3 regions of the Calothrix sp. FACHB-168 genome follow, and region 3 is predicted to be linked to each of the others. Evidence: predicted binding sites of a transcription regulator. Region 3 holds the regulator's gene; each other region holds the start of a gene.
What was found. The regulator NtcA, encoded in region 3, controls nitrogen genes in cyanobacteria. The targets are predictions, from matches to a motif close to TNTGTANNNNNNNNTACANA.
Positions count from the first base shown of each region.

Region 1: the regulator NtcA is predicted to act here: its motif matches at 1,017-1,036, upstream of rpe (ribulose-phosphate 3-epimerase).
Region 2: the regulator NtcA is predicted to act here: its motif matches at 948-967, upstream of AACW45_RS24525 (DUF3155 domain-containing protein).

Region 1 covers NZ_CAWPNJ010000030.1:3,374-5,649, forward strand. Annotated here, with positions in the region: gene hpsJ-A (HpsJ-like protein, cyanoexosortase A-associated) at 1-130, shown strand, start outside; gene rpe (ribulose-phosphate 3-epimerase) at 283-990, opposite strand; gene AACW45_RS18245 (S8 family serine peptidase) at 1,238-2,276, shown strand, end outside.
Region 2 covers NZ_CAWPNJ010000041.1:316,868-319,143, reverse strand. Annotated here, with positions in the region: gene AACW45_RS24530 (cofactor assembly of complex C subunit B) at 1-173, shown strand, start outside; gene AACW45_RS24525 (DUF3155 domain-containing protein) at 602-919, opposite strand; gene AACW45_RS24520 (sensor histidine kinase) at 1,201-2,276, shown strand, end outside.
Region 3 covers NZ_CAWPNJ010000011.1:83,291-85,566, reverse strand. Annotated here, with positions in the region: gene AACW45_RS05065 (DUF3084 domain-containing protein) at 1-130, opposite strand, end outside; gene ntcA (global nitrogen regulator NtcA) at 599-1,270, opposite strand; gene fabI (enoyl-ACP reductase FabI) at 1,652-2,276, shown strand, end outside.

The DNA of each region.
Region 1 (2,276 bases), on a different contig from region 3:
AAGGACTCAATCTTCTCAACGTCTAAATTTACTCAAGAATTCTGTTAAATGGAATTTGGGAGCTTTAGTTTCAGCAGCTTTATTTTTTAGCTTCTGGAAAGCAACTAATTGGGCAAGAATTGGGAGATAATTTAAGCATTCAGTTTGATTTTTAATTTATTCAAAAATCAAATAGGACTTTGATAGGAATTGGCTGAGTTTAAAAAATAGGGTAGGCATGATTATGCGCTACCCTATCAGTATTTTTATGGTCTAGTTCAACTCAGTTTAATTCCCACAGGATTAAACTTTAGCTAATTCTGGAGATGGACGCTTGCTGTTACGAATAGCTGTAATTGCTTCAGCATAATCTGGAGCGTTAAATACAGCTGAACCAGCAACGATGGCATTAGCGCCAGCTTCTAGAACTTGCCAAGTATTATTAGCTTTGAGTCCACCGTCTACTTCAATCCAAGGATCGAGTCCGCGTTCGTCACACATTTGACGTAGCTGACGAATTTTGGGTACGACGCCGGGAATAAAACTTTGACCGCCAAAACCAGGGTTGACGCTCATAATTAGGATTAAATCGCAGAGTTCCAATACATACTCAATAAATTCCAAAGGTGTGGAAGGATTGAGTACAACGCCTGCTTTTTTACCGAGTTCTTTGATTTGTCCAAGAGTGCGGTGTAAGTGGGGTGAAGCATTATGTTCGGCATGTACGGAGATAATATCAGCACCTGCTTTAGCGAAACCCTCTACATACTTTTCTGGTTCCACAATCATTAAGTGGACATCTAATGGTTTTGTGGTCACCGGACGAATCGCCTCCACCACTAGAGGGCCTATCGTAATATTAGGTACAAAACGACCGTCCATTACATCAACGTGAATCCAATCTGCTCCAGCTGCGTCTACCGCACGAATTTCGTCTCCCAGACGACTAAAATCGGCTGATAGGATAGATGGAGAGATAACAATGGGCTTTTGAGATAGGTTTTGGGTCATGGCTAGTGGGTTTTGAAGCATCCTCGTCTGTAAGCATTGTAACAAAATATTTAGCAATCGCTCATAAATTTGATCCCAGGTTTATGGGTAGGGGGTAGGGGGCAGGGGGCAGGGGGCAGGGAGTAAGGGAGACAAGGAGGACAAATGACTATTGTACAGACGCGATTAATCGCGTCTCTAACAATTGACTATTGACAACTGACAACTGACAACTGACAACTGACTATTGACTATTGACTATTGACCAATGACTAAAAAACTAACTTGGCTATTTTGGGGACTGGGTGCTGCTTGCTTGAGTGCGCCAGTACTGGCTTCAGCTTTACAAAGTTCTTTGGGAACTAATGGTATTGATGCTTTAAGGCTGCATCAACCTCCTTATAATTTACGCGGTCGAAAAATTTCTATTGGTCAAGTGGAAATCGGTCGTCCGGGAATGTTTGGTTGGGATAAAGCAGTATCGAAAAATCGTGCTGTATCCCTAGCTGCGGTTTTTTTACGCAATGGCCCCGCTAAATCCAATAGTGGTGTTGACCCTCATGCTTATAATGTAGCTGGTGTGATGGTCAGTCAAGACAAAGCTTGGCCGGGGGTAGCGCCAGAAGCAAAACTGTATTCTTCGGCTGTTGGTTCAACTAAAAATATGGGTCAACCAGAAGAATGTTTATCGGCACAACATATTGCTTTACAAAATGGTGGTGATGTTCGCGCCATAAATTTTAGCTTTGGCGAACCACTCAACCGCGATCCGCGCCCAGAAGCTATTTTAGATGGCAATGCCTTACTGACTTTGTGTATTGACTGGTCAACTCGCGTCCATGATGTTGTATATGCGATCGCAGGCAACCAAGGTAAAGGCGGTATTCCTATTCCTACAGATAATTTTAATGCAATCAACGTGGCTTTTTCATCCCGCCGCGAAGGGATTTTTAATAAAGTAGATGTTTCTAATCTGGCGGGTGCTTACCAAGGGGTTAGCGGTAGATTGGCGGGGAAGGAATTTAATATTGGCGGGCGGCGGGCTATCGGTTTAGTGGCACCGGGTAGTAATATTGTCATGCTCAATCCTGATGGCAAAGTTAATAAAGTCACAGGTACAAGCTTTGCCGCACCTCACCTTACAGCCACGGTGGCGTTGTTGCAGGAATTTGGCGATCGCCAGTTGCGGACAAAACAACCTAACTGGAGTGTCAATTCTCGCAATCATCAAGTGATGAAAGCTGTATTACTTAATTCCGCAGAAAAAGTTAAAGATAGCGGCGATGGCTTGCGGCTGGGAATGACTA
Region 2 (2,276 bases), on a different contig from region 3:
TCTCACCTATGAGTGGTATTTTTTATTGGAAGAAAGCCGGAAGACTTGAGAAAGTGTCGCTCAAACTGGAATCAAACCCGAATCAGCAACAATCCTCAAGTAAAATAACTGTAATTGCTCATCGAGACGAACTCACAGAGTTGCAGAAGGCACTACAGTTAAAAGCTATTTGATGAATTTTCAATTTCTGCACATCTTTTGGGTATGATATGCTGACTTCTGTCTGAATTTTCCGGAAACACACACTAGGAATCTGAAATTAGAATCTATAAGATGTCAGTTTCCCTACGATACGAGATCGTAGGGAAATAACTATAGCAGTTGACAGAGTGTCCTAAGCCATCTACCAAATAAACGTGCAATTTAGCTCCCGCTAGGAAACACTTTTCGCTCTATGCTGACTTCTGTATCGATTACAAAGCTATCAATCAACCCATGCAAACTAGCTTGGTTTGAAACAAGTCGATTTTCCCATTACCTGGAATAGCCCAACTGGCAACTCAGCTACAAAGTCAAATCAAACTTTTGCATAACGCCAGCAATTTTGCCAGTTAAATGATTGTCAGAAGTAACATTAAGGCGTAAGATAACCATTTGTAGTTCAACGACTAGCTAAAGCTAGGGTTTCCTGACCGGCGGGAGGTTCTAATACCCTCAGGCTGGGAAACAAGAAATGGTTCTCTTCTACGTATTGAGCACCAAACAGTCCCTTTTCTGCCCAGAAATACCGGTCTGTGGTGTGTTCGTTCCGTTTCACAAGTAGCAACGCAGGTGGCGCGATACCTTCAGCTTGAATAAATTTTCTGGCTGCTGTCACAGGTTTTTCTTCGCCACTTTCGATGCTATATTGAGGCACATGCTCTAGAATTCGACGCCCTTCTTGGCGACGACGACTTTTCCGTTTCCGTCTCCTTGCCAACCTATTTTCCTCCTCTTTCAAGCTATAGATTGTAGTGATAGCTACAAAATCCGTCGTAATTATATAAGTTCTAGTTCAAAAAATCAACAGTTTTTAAAGTATTGATACAACTGAAATAATCTCTTGAAAACAAGATAAATCAAAATTAGGGAATATATAATTCCCTGAGACAAAGCATTACTAAGAAGATTTAGTTAAGCTTTATTAAATGGGTGAGGAACAAAATAACCCTCTTCTTTAATTTACCCCCAATTTCTATAAACTAGAGCAAAATCTGAAAAATGTTAATGTCTGCCAGTTCTGATTTTGTTGCTCTATGCCAAGAGCAAATAGCGCTATTGACCCAAGGGCTAGGAGCATCGTTGAGTATTGTCTACTTAACGCAAGAATTGGTGGATGCTCCCACAGGGGAGGCCAAACTAATTCCGGTGGTGGTATATCCAGAGACAGCTATATTACGGAAATTTGAAGGAACTGCTGATGCCAAAATGCCGGAAGAACTGACAGTACAAAATGTTTTGGCATTACCAGCGAATCAGGGAAAATTATTAACAGGTAGGGTAGAATCGACAAATTCATCACAGGAACCTGAGACTTCAGAGGAATATTTACTGAGTGAAAACCAAATTGTTTTACCCTTAATTCATGAGGGTGTAATGATGGGGTTATTAGTAACAGGTAGGGAAGATAGAGCTTGGAATGAGCAGGAACAAAGCGAAATTCAAAGAATAGCTCAAACTTTAGCGATCGCTTGTATTTTAGATCAGCGTCGTGCCTGGTTACAGCAGCAATTGCATCAACAACAAATCCTGCAAGAACAGCAGCGAGATTTGCTTGATAACCTCCTACACCAGTTTCGCAATCCTTTAACAGCCATTAGGACGTTTGGAAAGCTGCTCATGAAGCGCTTGCGGGCGGGGGATGCGAATCGCGATGTGGCTGGTAATATCATCAGAGAAAGCGATCGCTTGCAAGAATTACTGCTACAGTTTGACCAAGTAATTGACTTAGCACCTCCAGATGTAGCACAGCGATCGCTTCCGGAAAATGAAGTCGTTGTAGAAGCTACCATTCATCAAGAAGCAAAACTTCCCCTGTTATTACCAGGAACAGGAGAACAAGCAACTGACTGTGCTTTAGTGGAAATATTAACGCCGTTATTAGTATCGGCTAAAGCAATTGCTCAAGAACGAAAGCTGCAACTCATAACTAAAATTCCGCGAAACCTACCTTTAGTCCACGTGAATGTCAAGGCTTTACGAGAAGTATTGAGCAATATTTTAGATAATGCTTTGAAATACACTCCCTCCGGTGGGAAAATTTTGCTTCAGGTAGGGCAAGAGCAAGATAATTTACA
Region 3 (2,276 bases):
TATTTTTGGGACGTAGCTTAAACAGAGAGAGGCGTGCTTTGCCAACTCTGGTACCAATGCGATCGCCCAAAGTGGCAAGCATACCCCCCAAGAATAAAATTGCTGCAATGAGGATGTACCCGGTGGTCATCTTCAGCTACCGAAATGCTTCCAGATACAGCCTACTACTTTCAAACATTTTTTGTGGGGAATTAGAGATTGACAATCACTGAATTTACTGGCTTGGCTTGTCATTTGTTAGTTGTTTTTGGTCTAATTTGATGCGCCACCCCTTTGAGAGTAGCCCTGCGGTCATTTTGCGTTCCACAAAAAAGCAAGTGGCGTGGCGCGATAGAGATAAGCTAATGCGCGTCTAAATTGCATAAATACTGATCGGGGCTGTTAACTGTCAACGGTCAACGGTCAACGGTCAACAGTCAACAGCCTTGACGATAGATTGTGCAACTTAAAAGCAGAATAGCTGAATGTGCAACTAACTGCTGACAATATCAAGGGTTGTGTTGGTAATGGAGTATTTTATCAATTTTGGGAGCGAACTCTAGGATTGGTGTTACCCCAAAAACACAACACTTGTCATCTCTACTTATCCCAATTGCTTTTAAGTGAATTGTCTACTTAAAGTCACCGGTTTATGCACAGTAATCTTTTTCTTGTGGATTGAAATCATCTTTTTCTCACGTAAATCTCCCAGTAACCGAGTGACGGTGACGCGAGTAGAACCAATTGCTTCCGCGATCGCCTGATGAGATAACTTCAGATCAATTGTGATCCCATCAGCGCAAGGAACGCCAAAATCTCGACAGAGAATTAATAAAAAACTTACTAACCTAGAACCCATATCTCGGTGTGCAAGAGTTTCAATCATCATCTCTGTTTGTAAAATTCGCGAAGACAGACCTCGCAGCATTAACATTGATAATTCTGGATTTTCCTTGAGTGCTTGCTCTACCTGTTCAATTGGCGCTGACAGTAATTCTACAGGCGTAAATGCAACGGCATGGTAAAATCTATCCGACTTGTTTCCCGTCAGTAATGACAGCACGCCAAAAACACTATTTTCCCGCAGCAATGCTACTGTTATTTCCTCTCCTGCTTCATACACCCTAGAAAGCTTCACTGCACCTTTTAATAGAAAATAAACTCGTTCAGCAGGATCGCCAGGAAAAAAGATCGTTTTATTGCGTTCAAACGTTTCGACAACCGGAGGAAACGCTCCAGTTGCCATCTGACGAAAAACATTTGCTAGGGCTTTATCTTGTGTCACGATCATCTCCCTTCCCCTACCCAATGCCGGAAAAACAAAAACTGATTACCTAAGAATACACCTGAAAAATCAATAAAGCACCGTCAACCTTTTTGTACTTTCCTATACTCCAAATCCTTATTTCCTAGCTATTTGTTTATAATGATACATAATTATTGATATTTTTAGCGAGAACTTTTTGAAAAGCCCCTTGTAATAGCTTAATTCAAAGGTTTATTAAAGGTAAAATCAAGATATCTTGAGAATTTATTAAGAAATAAACAATCATTTTATAACTATTAAACACTCGTACTAATAATCATTTTCACAAATCCTCTGGAAAACCAAGTCAAAGTAACCTCAGATTCTAGTATGCTCTAGCATGATTGTTTACTTTAAAAAAGTTATATGCTGGATCTGACTGGAAAAAACGCTCTGGTTACAGGTATTGCCAACAACCGCTCAATAGCCTGGGGAATAGCTCAACAACTGCACAAAGCAGGCGCAAACTTAGGTATTACCTATTTACCAGATGAGCGCGGCAAAATGGAGAAAAAAGTTGCCGAGTTGGTAGAACCTCTCAACCCCAGCTTATTTTTGCCATGTGATGTCCAAAACGACGAACAGATTCAGTCTACCTTTGAAACTATCCGCAGTCAGTGGGGAAAACTAGATATTTTAATTCATTGTCTGGCTTTTGCCAATAAAGACGATTTAAGCGGAGATTTTAGCCAAACATCGCGGGCAGGCTTCAACACAGCATTGCAGGTTAGTACATACTCCCTCGTACAATTAAGTGGTGCAGCCAAGCCCTTAATGACAGAAGGCGGCAGTATCCTCACACTTTCATATTTGGGTAGCGTCAGGGCAGTGCCTAACTATAACGTGATGGGCGTTGCCAAAGCCGGTTTAGAAGCCAGCGTGCGTTACCTAGCAACGGAACTCGGCCCGCAAAATATTCGCGTCAATGCTATCTCTGCTGGCCCCATCCGCACCTTAGCCTCTAGTGCTGTAGGCGGCATTTTAGATATGA